Variovorax terrae: one gene and its partner. The protein of the gene in region 1 binds, or shares a complex with, the protein of each later gene. Links are inferred from orthologs where the notes say so. Each region holds a gene or a part of one and is shown on either strand. Other genes may lie near its edges. The genes, in order: cgtA and ybiB.

The links.
Region 2: the proteins of cgtA (region 1) and ybiB are in contact, whole or in part, in a crystal structure (PDB 8BFT), measured with the Escherichia coli proteins. The link is inferred for Variovorax terrae from one-to-one orthologs.

What each region holds. Positions count from the first base shown.
Region 1 is NZ_JALGBI010000002.1:476,204-482,244, forward strand. What follows is about bases 1-2,877. They hold cgtA (Obg family GTPase CgtA), read left to right. Parts: upstream 1-842; coding sequence 843-1,913; downstream 1,914-2,877. Other genes in these bases: rplU (50S ribosomal protein L21), read left to right, coding at 181-492; rpmA (50S ribosomal protein L27), read left to right, coding at 505-762; proB (glutamate 5-kinase), read left to right, coding at 1,972-2,877. Outside these bases: more of proB, read left to right, coding at 2,878-3,108; MMF98_RS17730 (CNP1-like family protein), read right to left, coding at 3,122-3,625; MMF98_RS17735 (RNA pyrophosphohydrolase), read right to left, coding at 3,612-4,262; MMF98_RS17740 (proline--tRNA ligase), read left to right, coding at 4,353-6,041. UniProt on the Escherichia coli protein: An essential GTPase which binds GTP, GDP and possibly (p)ppGpp with moderate affinity, with high nucleotide exchange rates and a fairly low GTP hydrolysis rate.
Region 2 is NZ_JALGBI010000001.1:990,153-1,000,174, reverse strand. Bases 3,758-6,543 are described here. They hold ybiB (DNA-binding protein YbiB), read left to right. Parts: upstream 3,758-4,590; coding sequence 4,591-5,496; downstream 5,497-6,543. Other genes in these bases: MMF98_RS04665 (TetR/AcrR family transcriptional regulator), read left to right, coding at 6,340-6,543; cobA (uroporphyrinogen-III C-methyltransferase), read left to right, coding at 5,493-6,257; MMF98_RS04680 (nitrate reductase), read left to right, coding at 3,758-4,529. Outside these bases: nitrite reductase large subunit NirB, read left to right, coding at 1-399; MMF98_RS04690 (type IV pili methyl-accepting chemotaxis transducer N-terminal domain-containing protein), read left to right, coding at 422-1,201; nitrite reductase small subunit NirD, read left to right, coding at 1,211-1,594; more of MMF98_RS04680, read left to right, coding at 1,725-3,757; more of MMF98_RS04665, read left to right, coding at 6,544-6,867; MMF98_RS04660 (hypothetical protein), read left to right, coding at 7,154-7,720; MMF98_RS04655 (IclR family transcriptional regulator), read left to right, coding at 7,892-8,662; MMF98_RS04650 (MaoC family dehydratase), read left to right, coding at 8,667-9,119; MMF98_RS04645 (HpcH/HpaI aldolase/citrate lyase family protein), read left to right, coding at 9,133-9,987; MMF98_RS04640 (CaiB/BaiF CoA transferase family protein), read left to right, coding at 9,991-10,022.

The DNA of each region.
Region 1 (6,041 bases):
TGGAGGAGTTGACGGCCAAGGCAGGTAACACAAGTAAGTGCGGGGATTATAGGAAGGCCGCGCGGACCTTCCGGCGGCGCCTGGAACCGGCTGGGCGCGGGCGATGTTAGTGGATGCAAACCGTGCTATAATCTTTGGCTCTGTGGAAATCCGTCCGCAGAACTCATTCGAGAGGTCAACATGTACGCGGTCATAAAAACCGGCGGCAAACAATACCGTGTTGCTGCTGGCGAGAAAATTAAAGTAGAACAGATTGCTGCGGACGTAGGCCAGGAAATCGTGATCGACCAGGTTCTGGCTGTCGGAAACGGCACCGAGCTCAAGGTCGGCACCCCCCTGGTGTCCGGCGCAACTGTGAAAGCCACTGTGGTGGCGCACGGCAAGCACGACAAGGTTCGCATCTTCAAGATGCGCCGTCGCAAGCACTATCAGAAACGCCAGGGGCATCGTCAGCAGTTCACCGAGCTGCAGATCGCTTCTATTGCTGCATAAGGAGCAACGGAAATGGCACAGAAAAAAGGCGGCGGCTCTACGCGAAACGGGCGCGATTCCAAGCCCAAGATGCTCGGCGTGAAGGCTTTCGGCGGTGAACTGATCAGCGCCGGCTCCATCATCGTGCGCCAGCGCGGTACCAAGTTCCATCCCGGCACCAATGTCGGCGTGGGCAAGGACCACACCCTGTTCGCCCTGGTGGACGGCCACGTGTCGTTCGCCGTGAAGGGTGAGCAGAACAAGCACCTGGTCAGCGTGACCCCGGCATAAGGCATCAGGCTTTCCGGCACGAAAGCCCTGCGTCGACGCGCAGGGCTTTTTTGTTTCATGCCCCCTAAAATCATCGCATCATGAAATTCGTAGACGAAGCCTTCATCGACATCGCGGCTGGCGACGGCGGGAACGGCTGCGTCTCGTTCCGCCACGAGAAGTACAAGGAATTCGGCGGCCCCAACGGCGGCGACGGCGGCCGGGGCGGCCATGTGTTCGCCGTGGCGGATTCCAATCTCAACACCCTGGTGGACTTCCGCTTCTCGCGCCGCCACGAGGCCAAGCGCGGCCAGCACGGCATGGGCTCCGACATGTTCGGCGCCGCCGGCGACGACATCACGCTCAAGATGCCGGTGGGCACCATCATCACCGACGCCGAAACCGGCGAGGTGCTGTACGAGCTGCTCACGCCGGGCGAGGTGATCACCATCGCCAAGGGCGGCGACGGCGGCTTCGGCAACCTGCGCTTCAAGAGCGCCATCAACCGCGCGCCGCGCCAGAAGACGCCGGGCTGGCCCGGCGAGAAGAAGAGCCTCAAGCTCGAACTCAAGGTGCTGGCCGACGTCGGCCTGCTGGGCCTGCCCAATGCCGGCAAGTCCACCTTCATCACCGCGGTCTCCAACGCCCGCCCGCGCATCGCCGACTACCCGTTCACCACGCTGCACCCCAACCTGGGCGTGGTGCGCGTCGGCCCCGAGCAGAGCTTCGTGGTGGCCGACCTGCCGGGCCTGATCGAGGGCGCGGCCGAGGGCGCCGGCCTGGGCCACCTGTTCCTTCGCCATCTGCAGCGCACCCGGCTGCTGCTGCACATCGTGGATATCGCTCCGTTCGACGAGGGCGCCGACCCCGTGGCACAGGCCAAGGGGATCGTCAACGAGCTCAAGAAATACGACGCCGCGCTGTACGACAAGCCGCGCTGGCTGGTGCTCAACAAGCTCGACATGGTGCCTGCCGACGAGCGCGCCGCGCGCGTCAAGGACTTCGTCAAGCGCTTCAAGTGGAAGGGCCCGGTGTTCGAGATCTCGGCCCTCACGCGCGAGGGCTGCGAGCCGCTGGTGCAGGCGATCTACCAGCATGTGAAGGCGCAGCAGGTGGCCGAGCAGCCGCCGGTGGAGATCGATCCACGCTTCACGGGCGATCCGGCGCCGTGACCGGTTGCTATCAAAACAATAGCTGACAACGTCCACTGCACCTGGACATCAAGCCAAAATGATTGAAAAAACAGCTTCCACCGTGCTGCGCGATGCCCGCCGCATCGTGGTCAAGGTCGGCTCCAGCCTGGTGACCAACGAAGGCCGCGGCCTGGACGAGTCCGCCATCGGCGAATGGTGCCGCCAGCTGGCGTGGCTGGCCGGGCAGGGGCGCGAGGTCGTCATGGTGTCCAGCGGGGCCATCGCCGAAGGCATGAAGCGCCTGGGCTGGAGCGCGCGGCCGCATGAAGTCCATGAGCTGCAGGCCGCCGCCGCCGTGGGCCAGATGGGGCTGGCGCAGATGTATGAAACCAAGCTGCGCGAGAACGGCCTGGGCAGCGCGCAGGTGCTGCTCACGCACGCCGACCTGGCCGACCGCGAGCGCTACCTCAATGCGCGCTCCACGCTGCTCACGCTGCTGCGCCTGCATGTGGTGCCGGTGATCAACGAGAACGACACGGTGGTCAACGACGAGATCAAGTTCGGCGACAACGACACCCTGGGCGCACTGGTGGCCAACCTCGTGGAGGCCGATGCGCTGGTCATCCTGACCGACCAGAAGGGCCTGTACACCGCCGATCCGCGCAAGGACCCGGCGGCCACCTTCGTGCACGAAGCCAAGGCCGGCGACCCGGCGCTGGAGGCCATGGCCGGCGGCGCGGGCTCGAGCCTGGGCAAGGGCGGCATGATCACCAAGATCCTGGCCGCCAAGCGGGCCGCGGGCTCGGGCGCCTCCACCGTGATTGCCTGGGGCCGCGAGCGCGACGCGCTGGTGCGCCTCGCGCGCGGCGAGGCCATCGGCACCCTGCTGGTGGCCCAGACCCAGAAGACGCAGGCGCGCAAGCAATGGATGGCCGACCACCTGCAGCTGCGCGGCGCGGTGACGGTGGATGCCGGCGCCGTGGTCAAGCTGCGCGACGAGGGCAAGAGCCTGCTGCCGATCGGCATGACGGCGGTGGAAGGCGATTTCTCGCGCGGCGAGGTGATCGCGGTGCGGGATGCGCAGGGCACCGAGATCGCGCGCGGGCTGGCCAACTACGCCAGCGCCGAAGCGCGCCTGCTGTGCCGCAAGCCGTCCGGCGAATTCGAGGCGCTGCTGGGCTATGCCGCTGAGCCCGAGATGGTGCACCGGGACAACCTGGTGCTGACCCGCTGACCCCCGGCGCCGATCAGCCGCGCTTCTGTTCGTTCTGGTTGCGCAGGTCGCGCAGGATGTGCTGCACGCTGGGCGGCGGCGCATTCTCCGCGCACACGCCCTGGCGGGCCAGCTCCAGCGCATAGCGGGGGCGGACCGCCTTGTACATCGACTGCCACTCGGGGGCGCTCACGGGCGTCCAGCCGCTGCCCTCGTTGTAGCGCGCGTAGGTCTTGAACTCCCCGGTGGCGCAGCGGATGCCCTCGTACATCGTGTTGGTGGCGCCGCCGCTCTTGCTGCGCGCCACCACCACATAGCGCACCACGCCATCGCCGCCGATGCGAATGGTGCCGGCATCGACGCCGAACGCCAGCGAGGAGGAGGCGCTGACCTCGAACGGCACCAGGCGCGACAGCTCGAAGGCCGGTGGAGGCGGCGCGTCGTTTTCGCGCCAGTCGGGGTTGTCGGCAGCCAGCTGGGCGAAGGCCCCGCCGGCCGCCAGCGCCAGCAGAGCTGGCGCCAGATCACGAAACCGCATGGTTGTTGTCCTGGGGAGCCGCAGCACTGGTCTGCGGATCGGGTTCAAAGGTCGCGCCGGGCGGCAGCTCGAAGCCAGCGCCGGGCAGGGGATCGGGCGGCACGTCGTGCGCCTCGTGTTCGCGCGAGCGCATGCCGCTGCGCAGGTAGCGGTTGCGGTGGTCGTGGCGCGGCAGGTAGCGGGCCAGCTCGGTCAGCGCCATCTCGTAGACACCGCGCTTGAACTCCACCACCACGTCCAGCGGCACCCAGTAGTCGTTCCAGCGCCAGGCATCGAACTCGGGGTGGTTGGTGGCGCGCAGGTTCAGGTCCCAGTCATGGCCCACCAGCTGCAGCAGATACCAAATCTGTTTCTGGCCCTTGTAGTGGCCGCGCGCGTCGCGGCGGATGTACCGGTCGGGCACTTCGTAGCGCAACCAGTCGCGGGTGCGGGCGACCACGCGCACATGCTGCGGCATGAGCCCCACTTCTTCATGAAGTTCGCGGAACATCGCCTGCTCCGGGGTCTCGCCCCGGTCTATGCCACCCTGCGGAAACTGCCAGCTGTGGGTGCGGATTCGCTTGCCCCAGAACACCTGGTTTTTCTGGTTGAGCAGGATGATGCCGACGTTCGGCCGAAAGCCGTCCCGGTCAAGCATAATCAAACCCCAAATTTTTAAACTGAGTTCATTATGCACGCCACTGCGCGGGCGGCAAGGGGCTTGGTACCTATTCATTATTTCCGCCCGATGAAAGCCTCCCAGTTCTTCATTTCCACTCTCAAGGAAGCGCCCGCCGATGCCGAAGTGGTGAGCCACAAGCTCATGACGCGCGCTGGCATGATCAAGAAGCTGGGGGCCGGCATCTACAGCTACATGCCGATGGGCCTGCGGGTCATCCGCAAGGTCGAGGCCATCGTGCGCGAGGAGATGAACCGGGCCGGCGCCGTCGAGTGCACCATGCCGGTGATCCAGCCGGCCGAGCTGTGGCAGGAGACCGGCCGCTTCGACAAGATGGGCCCGGAGCTGCTGCGCATCAAGGACCGGCATGAGCGCAGCTTCATCGTGCAGCCGACCAGCGAGGAAGTGGTCACTGACATCGCGCGCCAGGAACTGCGCAGCTACAAGCAGCTGCCGAAGAACCTGTACCAGATCCAGACCAAGTTCCGCGACGAGCGCCGGCCGCGCTTTGGCCTGATGCGCGGGCGCGAGTTCATCATGAAGGATGCCTACAGCTTCGACCGCGACATGGCCGGGGCCAAGGCCAGCTACCAGGTCATGGCCGCGGCCTACCGCCGCATCTTCGACCGCTTCGGCTTGTCGTACCGCGCCGTGGCCGCCGACAGCGGGGCCATCGGCGGCGACCTGAGCGAGGAGTTCCAGGTGATCGCTGCCACGGGCGAGGACGCCATCGTCTACTGCCCGAGCAGCAGCTATGCCGCCAACATGGAAAAGGCCGAGGCGCTGGCGCCCGCCGGGCCGCGTCCGGCGCCGGGGCAGGCCCTCGTGAAGACGCCGACGCCGGGCAAGAGCACCTGCGCCGACGTGGCCGAGCTGCTCGGCCTGCCGCTGCAGCGCACCGTCAAATCGCTGGTGCTGGCGACCGACACGCTGAACGAGGCCGGTGAAGTGGCCAGGACTCAGGTCTGGCTGTTGCTGCTGCGCGGCGACCATGACATGAACGAGGTCAAGGTCGGCAAGGTGCCGGGGCTGGAAGGCTTCCGCTTCGCCACCGTCGCCGAGATCGAGAGCCATTTCGGCTGCAAGCCGGGCTACCTCGGCCCGATCGGCCTCAAGCAGCCCGTGAAGATCGTGGCCGACCGCGACGTCGCCGTCATGGCCGACTGGATCTGCGGCGCCAACGAGATCGATTTCCACCTCACCGGCGTCAACTGGGGCCGCGACGTGGCCGAACCCGACCTTGTGGCCGACCTGCGCAACGTGGTGGCGGGCGATGCCTCGCCCGACGGCCAGGGCGTGCTCGCCATCGAGCGCGGCATCGAGGTCGGCCATGTGTTCTACCTCGGCACCAAGTACAGCCAGGCCATGAACGCCACCTTCCTGGACGAGAACGGCAAGCCCCAGTTCATGGAAATGGGCTGCTACGGCATCGGCATCACGCGCCTGCCCGCGGCCGCCATCGAGCAGAGCCACGACGAGCGCGGCATCGTCTGGCCCGACGCCATCGCGCCGTTCACCGTGGTGATCTGCCCGATCGGCATGGACCGCAGCGCCGAGGTGAAGGCCGCTGCCGAGGCGCTGCATGACGATCTGGCCGCGGCCGGCGTGGATGTGCTGCTGGACGACCGCGGCGAGCGCCCCGGCGCCATGTTTGCCGACTGGGAGCTGATCGGCGTGCCGCACCGCGTGGTGATTTCCGATCGCGGCCTCAAGGAAGGCCAGCTCGAGTACCAGCACCGCCGCGACACCGCTGCCACC
Region 2 (10,022 bases), on another replicon or contig:
GTCAGCGGCTGCCCGCGCAACTGCGCCGAGGCCGGCATCAAGGACGTGGGCGTGATCGGCGTGGACAGCGGCTGGGAGATCTATGTCGCGGGCAACGGTGGCATCAAGACCGAGGTCGCGCATTTCTTCTGCAAGGTCAAGACCGCGGCCGAGGTGCTGGAGTACAGCGGCGCCTTCCTGCAGCTCTACCGCGAGGAAGGCTGGTACCTGGAACGCACCGTGCACTACGTCAACCGCGTCGGCCTGGACGCCGTGAAAAAGAGAATCCTCGACGACCCCGAAGGCCGCCGGGCGCTGTGGGAGCGGTTGCAGTTCAGCCTGGACGGCGAGCCCGACCCGTGGTTCGAGTTCGACAAGGCGGCCGTGGACACGCGGCAGTTCGCCCCGCTGGGCGCCTGAGGCAGCCACCCTGAACATGCCCATGAAACGCAGAACCCTTCTGATCGCCAGCGCCTGCGCCGCGCTGCCCCTGGCCGCACAGGTGGCCGACGTCAACGACGCCATCAACAAGGCCGGGCGCCAGCGCATGCTCTCGCAGCGCATGGGCAAGGCCTACCTGGCCGTGGTGCAGGAGGTCGAGGTCTCCAGCGCGCGTGCCGTGCTGGACCGCTCGATGGCCCTGTTCGACCGCCAGCTCGCCGAGCTCAAGGGCTTCGCGCCCACGCCCGAACTGCGCGACACCTACGGCCGGCTCGAGCTCGCATGGTCGGACCTCAAGGCCTCGCTGGTCGGCGCCCAACCCAGCCGCAACGGCGCCAGCCAGGTGATCCAGAACGACGCCCGGGTGCTGGCGCTCGCCAACCAGGGCACGGTGCAGTACGAGCAGCTTTCGGGCCAGCCGCTGGGCAGGCTCGTCAACATCGCCGGGCGCCAGCGCATGCTGTCGCAGCGCATGGCCAAGTTCTACATGGCCGGCGCGATGCAGGTCGAGCCCCAGCTCGCGGCCGCCGAGCTGGCCAAGGCGCGCAGCGAATTCCTCACGGCCATGCAGACCCTGCGCAGCGCGCCCGAGGCCACCGCAAGGATCCGCGACGAACTCGCCCTGGCCGACGGCCAGTGGGTGTTCTTCGACCTCGCGCTGCAGCGCCCGCAGGCCAGCACGGTGCACGCCAGGGCGCTGTCGGACGTGTTCGTGTCGAGCGAGAACCTGCTCACCATCATGGACCGCGTCACCGGTCTGTACGCCAACCTGAAAGCCTGAGGTTCCATCATGAGCGACTGGAAAGCCATCTGCCGCATCGACGACATCCCCCGGCTCGGCTCGCGCCGCGTGTCGCGCCCGCACGGGCTGGACGTGGCCGTGTTCCGCAGCGAGCAGGACGAGATCTTCGCGCTGCTCGACCGCTGCCCGCACAAGGGCGGCCCGCTGTCGCAGGGCATCGTGTTCGGCACCAGCGTGGCCTGCCCGCTGCACAACTGGACCATCGGCCTGGCCGACGGCTGCGCCCGCGCGCCCGACGAGGGCTGCACGCCCCGCTTCAGCGTGAAGGTGGAAGCGGGCCTGGTGCACCTGGACGCGCACGAGCTGCAGACGGTGGGCACCGGGCTGGCGCGTCCCACCGCCGGGCCGGCCCACCATCCGGCCGCCGCCTGAGCCATGACGGGGTGGGCGCGATGACGGAGACTCGATCGACCTGTCCCTATTGCGGTGTGGGCTGCGGACTCGCCTGCGGCGGTCCGCTTTGCGGAATCCGTGAAACGCCGCAGCCCCGAGGATGGGCGCGATGACGGAGACTCGATCGACCTGCCCTTACTGCGGCGTGGGCTGCGGCGTCATTATCGAAAGCGAGGGCCCGCAGATCACCGGCGTGCGCGGCGACCCCGACCACCCCGCCAACTTCGGCCGGCTGTGCACCAAGGGCTCGACCCTGCACCTCACGGCCAGCGCCGCCGTGACGCGGCAGACGCGCCTGCTGCAGCCGATGCGGCGGGCCGGGCGCGGCGAAGCGCCGGTGCCCGTCTCATGGGACGCGGCCCTCGACCACGCCGCCGGCAAGTTTGCGCAGCTGATCCATGACCACGGCCCCGATGCCGTCGGCTTCTACATCTCGGGCCAGCTGCTGACCGAGGACTACTACGTCTTCAACAAACTCGCCAAGGGCCTGGTCGGCACCAACAACGTCGACACCAACTCGCGCCTGTGCATGAGCAGCGCGGTCGCCGGCTACAAGCAGACGCTGGGCGCCGATGCGCCGCCCGCCTGCTACGACGACGTGAGCCACGCGCAATGCCTGTTCATCGCGGGCAGCAACGCGGCCTGGGCCCACCCCATCCTGTTTCGCCGCATCGAGGAGGCGCGCGCCGCCAACCCGGCGCTGAAGATCATCGTGGCCGACCCGCGCCGCACCGGCACCGCCGAGATCGCCGACCTGTTCCTGCCGCTACAGCCCGGCACCGACGTGATGCTGTTCAACGGCCTGCTGCACATCATGCTGTGGGAAGGTTGGACGCAGCCCGGCTACATCGCGGCCCACACCTCGGGTTTCGACGAACTCAAGGCCCTGGTGCGCGACTGCACGCCCGACCTCGTGGCGCAGACCTGCGGCATCGCCAGGCAGGACCTGTTCACGGCGGCCCAGTGGTTCGCCACCTCGGCGGCCACCCTGAGCCTGTACTGCCAGGGCCTGAACCAGTCGAGCAGCGGCACCGCCAAGAACACGGCGCTGATCAACCTGCACCTGGCCACCGGCCAGATCGGCAAGCCCGGCGCCGGGCCGTTCTCGCTGACCGGCCAGCCCAATGCGATGGGCGGGCGCGAGGTCGGCGGGCTGGCCAACCTGCTCAGCGCGCATCGCGAGCTCGCCAACCCGCAGCACCGCGCCGAAGTGGCCGCGCTCTGGGGCCTGCCCTCGGTGCCCGAAAAACCCGGCAAGCCGGCCGTGGAGATGTTCCAGGCCGCGGCCGACGGCGAGATCAAGGCGCTGTGGATAGCCTGCACCAACCCCGCGCAGTCCATGCCTGACCAGGCCATGGTGCGCCGGGCGCTCGAGCGCGCCGAGTTCGTCGTGGTGCAGGAAGCCTTCGCTACCACGGCCAGCTGCGCCCATGCCGACCTGCTGCTGCCCGCCACCACCTGGGGCGAGAAGACCGGCACCGTGACCAACAGCGAGCGCCGCATCAGCCGCGTGCGGCCCGCCGTTCCCGGCCCGGGCCAGACGCGGCACGATTGGGCCATCGCCGTCGATTTCGCGCACCGGCTCGAACAGCGGCTGCGCCCGGGCCAGCCCACGCTGTTCCCGTACCCGCTGGCCGACGCGGGCGTGGAGGCGATCTGGAATGAGCACCGCGAGTCCACCCGCGGCCGCGACCTCGACATCACCGGCATGAGCTACGCCGCGCTCGACGAGCGGCCGCTGCAGTGGCCAATGCGCTCGGGCGACACCCAGGGCCGGGCCCGGCTCTACGAGGACGGCCGCTTCCCCACCGCCGACGGCCGCGCGCGCTTCGTCGCCAACGCCTACCGGCCGGTGGCGGAGCCGCGCGAGTCGCGCTACCCGTTCGCGCTGACCACCGGGCGGCTGCGCGACCAGTGGCACGGCATGAGCCGCACCGGCACGCTGGGCCGCCTGTTCGGCCATGTGGCGGAACCCGCCGTGCAGCTGCACCCGCAGGACATGGCGCGGCGCCAGCTGCGCGACGGCGACCTCGTGCACGTGACCAGCAAGCGCGGCTCCATCGTGCTGCCGGCGCAGGCCAGCGCCGAGGTCGGCCTGAGCCAGGCCTTCATCGCCATGCACTGGGGCGAGGAGTTCCTGAGCGGCGTCAGCAGCACCGGCAAGCCGCTGGCGGGCGTGAACGCGCTCACCACCTCGGCCGCCTGCCCCGATTCGAAACAGCCCGAACTCAAGCATGCGGCCGTCAAGATCCTGAAGGCCGAGCTGCCCTGGTCGCTGCTCGCCATGGCCTGGCTGCCGGGCGAGCAGGTGCTCGCCGCGCAGACCGGGCTGCGGCGAATGATGGCGCTGTTCCCCTTCGCCGCCTGCGTGCCGTTCTCCAGCCAGGTGCCGCTGTCGCAGCAGGCCAGCGCGCGCCATGGCCTGCTGTTCCGGGGGGCCGCCTTCGAGGCGCCGCCGGCCGAGGTGCTCGCCCAACTGGAGCAATGGCTCGGCCTGGACCGGGCCGACACCCTGCGCTACGCGGACGCACGCCGCGCCCAGCGCCGCGCGGCCCGCCTCGCGCGCCACGGCGACGCCGTGACGCTGGACGGCTTCCTGCTGGCCGGCGACACCTCGGCCGAGGCCTGGATCCGCGCCGTGCTGCAGGACGGCCTGCCCGCGCAGGCCTATGGCCGCCTGCTGCTGGCGCCGGGCGCCAGGCCGCCGGTGGCCGTGGTCTCGCGCGGCAAGCCGGTGTGCACCTGCCTCAACGTCACCGACGTGGCGATCCGCGCGCAGCTCGCCGGCTGCGCGGGCAGCGAGGGCGAACGGCTCGCCGCGCTGCAGGGCGCGCTGCGCTGCGGCACCCAGTGCGGCTCCTGCGTGCCGGAGCTGCGGCGCCTGGTGCGCGACACCGAGGCCGCGCCGGCCTGAGCCCGCGTCATTCGCCATATAGCCCGAAGTCATCAGGCATCGCAGACAATCGACGGCACCCATGGGAATCAGCCAGTACATCAAGGAAATCGGCCGCGGCAAGCAGGGCGCGCGATCGCTCACGCGCGCGCAGGCGGCCGACCTGTTCGGCCAGGTGCTGGACGGCACGGTGACCGACCTCGAAGTCGGCGGCTTCTGCCTGGCCATGCGCATCAAGGGCGAAACACCCGAGGAGATGGCGGGCTTCCTCGATGCCACCTACACCCGCCTGAACCGGCTGCCCGCCAGCGACCGCCCGCTGGTGGTGCTGCCCAGCTACAACGGTGCGCGCAAGCTGCCGGTGCTGACGCCGCTGCTGGCCCTGCTGCTGGCGCGCGAGGGCCTGCCGGTGCTGGTGCACGGCACGGCCACCGAGTCGAGCCGGGTTTTTGCCTCCGATGTGCTGGAGGTCCTTGGCGTGCGGTCATTGTTAGCTATCAATAAGATAGCAAACAGCACCGTGGCCCATGCCCCGACCGAGCTGCTGAGCCCCGGCCTCAAGCGCCTGCTCGACGTGCGCCGCGTGGTGGGCCTGCGCAACCCGGCGCACAGCCTCGTCAAGCTCATGAACCCGAGCAAGGGCACGGCGCTGGTGGTGAGCAGCTACACCCATCCCGAGTACGCCCTCTCCATGGCCGCCACCTTCGAGCTCATGGGCGCGAATGCCCTGCTGCTGCGCGGCACCGAGGGCGAGGTAGTGGCCGATGCGCGCCGCACGCCGCAGATGCAGGGCTTCATCGCGGGCCGTCCCGTGCTGCTGCAGGAGGGCGTGAAAGGCACGCTGCCCAGCGTGCCCGACCTGCCGCGGGACATCGATGCCGCCAGCACCGCGGCCTACACCCAATCCGTGCTGGCCGGCGCCAGCCCGCTGCCGGCCTCGATCGCGCAGCAGGTGGAACACATCTTGCACTTGGTCTCACAGCTATGAACACAGGCAAAGTCACTCTCGTCGGCGCGGGCCCTGGCGACCCCGAACTGCTCACGCTCAAGGCCGTGAAGGCGATCCAGGCCGCCAGCGTGCTGCTGGTGGACGACCTCGTGAGCGACGCCATCGTGGCCTACGCAGCGCCCAGCGCGCGCATCGTGCACGTGGGCAAGCGCGGCGGCTGCAAGAGCACGCCGCAGGCCTTCATCGAGAAGCTCATGGTGATGGCCGCGCGCGAGGGCGAGAACGTGGTGCGCCTCAAGGGCGGCGACCCGTTCATCTTCGGGCGCGGCGGCGAGGAGGTCGAGCACCTGCGCGCGGCCGGCGTCGAGGTGGAGGTCGTCAACGGCATCACCGCCGGGCTGGCCGCCGTCACCAGCCTGGGCCTGCCGCTCACGCACCGCGACCACGCCCACGGCGTCGTGTTCGTCACCGGCCACGCGCGCCCTGGCGAGGCCGGCATCGACTGGGCGCAGCTCGCGGCCACGGCGCGCGACGCGCGCCTGACCCTGGTGATCTACATGGGCGTGGCCGGCGCCACCGAGATCGAGCGCGAGCTGCTGCGCGGCCTGCCGGCCTCGACGCCGGTGGCCATCATCCAGAACGCCACGCTGGCCAGCCAGCGCCACGCGGTGGCCACGCTGGGGCGGCTGCAGGCGACCCTCACCGCTGAAGGGCTGGCCAGCCCCTCGGTCATCGTCGTGGGCGACGTGGTGCGGGGCGCCCAGGCGGCCGGCCTGCCCGCGCTCGAGCGGGCCGCCTGAACCAAACCCCACTGGGCGTGCGCCGATAATCGGCGGCATGGGTCATTCGCGCACTGCCAAAGCCGAGAGTCACGAGCGCATCGTGAAGGTCGCTTCCGAGCGCTTCCGCGAGCGCGGGGTCGATGGCATCGGCATGGCCGACCTGATGAAGGAGGCCGGCCTGACCCACGGCGGCTTCTACAAGCACTTCAACTCGCGCGCCGAACTGGTGGCCGAGGCCATCGAGCGCGCCCTGCGCGACGGCAGCGCGGTGGCCGACAGCATCGCGGCCGACCCGAAGGCGAGCCTTGGCTGGCTGATTGACGGCTACCTGAGCCTCACGCACCGCGACAACATCGCCGCGAGCTGCGCCGTCACCACGCTGGCCGGCGACGTGGTGCGCAGCGGCGAGCGCGCCCGCTCGGCCTATGCCGCGCAGGTCAACCGCTATGCCGAGCTCATCGGCAAGCTCATCACCACGCTGCCCGCCGAAGAAAAGCGCGCGCCGGCCCTGGCGGCGCTGGCCACCCTGGTGGGCGCCACCGCCATGGCCCGCGCCGTCAGCGATGAGAAGCTGTCCCGGGAAATCCTGCGGGCGGCGGCGGCCGACCTGAAAGCCCGGCTGGGCTGAGCCCGGCCCCCCGCGCTCCACCCATACCCCACCGGCGCCCCTGCGACAGGAGCGCCACCCAGCCCCGGCGCGCCCATGTTGACGATCTGGATGTCAATCGCTATCCTCTTACCATTATGGATGTTGATTGACATCCATAATCACGCCCCTCCCGGAAAGGACATCGAGCATGCAACGCTTTCTTGCGCTACGTTTCCTGGCAGCCGCAGCCACCCTTGCACTGGCCGCGGGCTGCGCCACCCCGGTTTCTTCCCCGACAGGCTCCTCCACAGAAAGGCACACCACCATGACTCTCGACCAAACCAAGCAGGCCCTGCTGGGCGACTGGGTGAGCATCGCGCCCGAGATCCGCCCGAGCGCCACCAAGAACCCGGATGGCACGCTCAAGCCGTTCTACCTGCAGCGCCGCTTCCGCTACCTCGACGGCGACCGCTTCGAGCTGTCCATCGTCAACTCCGCCGACCCCTACGGCAAGGTCCCCCTGGCGCGCATCGACCTGCGCGGCCACATGGGCTGGCGCGGCGAGCACCCGATCGCCGCCGGCGCCCAGAAGGTGGATTTCGTCGCCGACGAAGCCTACGAAGTCACCCCGCTGCTGCAGGGCTTCGCCGACCTGCTCAACAAGGTGGCCGGCCCGGGCTACGACGCCTGGCAGGTCGGGGCGAAGCAGAGCATCTTCGGCAAGAACTTCGCGCCGTTCGGCTTGGTCGCAGGCCGCCACTTCATGGAGTACGACCTCGTCTACTTCAGCCATGGCCTGCTGTTCTGGGGCGCGCGCAACGTGGACGGCCGGGGCTTCGACACCGAAGACAACCGCCCCACCAACCTGCAGATTCCGCTGGCCAGGCCCTGAGCACCCGTACGCCCAGCGACGGGCCTGCGACGGCGCAGGCCCTTCCCTTTCCCCTTGACCCACCACGCCCCCGAGCCGGATGCCGTCCGGCCCGGATCGGCGCGCGCGGCCGCAGCAACCAAGGGTTTTCCCTATTTATGCCAAATAAAACATATTCATAAACTATTGTTCATGTCCATGAACGAAGTCAAGAGCGCCAAACGGGTGCTGGAGATCCTCCAGTTCTTCGCGGCCTCCCAGGCGCCGGCCAGTCTGTCGCAGATCTCGGCCGCGCTGGGGTTTCCCAAATCGAGCTGCCTGGCCCTGCTGGACACGCTCGAAGCCGAGGGCTATGCCTACCAGGCCAGCGGGCGCTACTACCTCACCCGGCGCTGGCTCAACGAGGCCGAGCTGGTGGCCGCGCACGACCAGGTCGCCGCCCGGATCCGGCCCGTGCTGGAGCAGTTGCGGGCCCAGCTGCAGGAAACGCTGATCCTGGCCCAGCGCTCGGGCGACCGCGTCATGTACCTGGACGTGGCCGAGGCCGACCGGACCGTGCGCTTCGCCGCCCATGTCGGACAGACCAAGCCCCTGCATGCCTCCGCGTCAGGGCGGGCGCTCCTGGGCCTGATGCCGCTGCCCGAGCGGACCCGCCTGGTCGACCGGCTGCGGCTGGAGGCCTACACCGGCACCACCGTGATCGACCGGGCCTCGCTGCTCGAAGTCATCGAGCAGGGCAACCGGCGCGGCTGGCACGCCAACCTGGCCGAGCACCAGGCCGACACGCTGTCGGTCGCGGCGCCCCTGGTGCTGCACGGCATGGCGTTCTCGCTCGTCGTCGGCGCGCCCATGGGCCGGTCGGGCGAACGTGTCGACGAGATCGGCCAGGCGCTCGCGGCCGCGAGCCGCAGCCTGGCCCAGAGCATCGAGCCCCCCAGAACCACCCCATCCACCAAGGAGTAGCCCGATGTCGGGACTGTATTTCGAAGAGTTTTCCCCTGGCCAGCAGTTCAACCACGACTGGACCCGCACGGTCACCGAGATGGACAACGTGATGTTCAGCTCGCTGACCATGAACGTGCAGCCGCTGCACCTGGACGCGCATTTCGCCGCCAAGACGGAGTTCGGCAAGCCCCTGGTCAACAGCCTGTTCACCCTGGGGCTGATGATCGGCATGACCGTCAACGACACCACGCTCGGAACCACCGTCGCCAACCTGGGCATGACCGATGTGGCGTTTCCCAAGCCCGTCTTCGCCGGCGACACCATCCACGTGCAGACCCGCGTGCTCTCGGTGCGCGAGAGCCAGTCGCGCCCGCGCGCCGGCATCGTGGAGTTCGAGCATTTCGCCCTGAACCAGCGCGACGAGGTGGTGGCCCGCTGCAAGCGCTCCGCGCTGATGCACAAGCGCCCGGCCTGAGGGAGCGCCCCGCATGACCCGTACCTTCCTGTTCGTGCCCGGCGACTCGCAGCGCAAGTTCGAGCGCGCGATCACCACCGCCGCCGACGCCCTGATCCTCGATCTTGAAGACTCTGTCGCCCCGGCCCGCAAGCCGGCCGCGCGCCCCCTCGTGCGCCAGATGCTGGCGCAGGTGCCCGCCACCCAGCAGGCCTGGGTGCGCGTGAACGCGCTGGACAGCGGCCACCTGCTGCAGGACCTCGCCGCGGTGATGCCGGCGCGGCCCTACGGCATCGTCCTGCCCAAATGCCAGGGGCGCGAGGCCCTGCTCCAGGCCGCGCACTACCTCGATGCCTTCGAGGCGCAGGCCGGCCTGCCCCAGGACAGCACGCGCATCCTGGCCATCGTCACGGAAACCGCGCAATCGATCTTCGGGCTCGGCAGCTACGCCCATGTGACGCCTCGCCTGTGGGGCCTCTCCTGGGGCGCGGAAGACCTGGCCGCCGACGTCGGCTCGCTGGGCAACCGGCACCAGGGCCGCTACACCGAGCCCTACCGGCTCGCGCGCTCGCTGTGCCTCTACGCCGCCGCGGCAGCGGGCGTGCGGGCCATCGACACCGTCTGCGTCGAGCTGGACGAGCCCACGGTGCTGGCCGACGAGGCGCAGGAGGCCTGCCGCGACGGCTTCGCCGGCAAGCTCGCGATCCACCCCCGGCATGTCGAGGCCATCAACGCGGCCTTCACGCCCGATGAAAGCCAGCTGGCCTGGGCCGCCAGGGTGCTCGAGGCCTTCGAGCGCAATCCGGATGCGGGCACCTTCAACCTGGACGGCAAGATGATCGACCAGCCCCATCTTCGCCTGGCGCGCCGGCTCATGGGGAGGGCCTGAGCGATGGCCGGTGCACTGGACAAAGTGCGGATCCT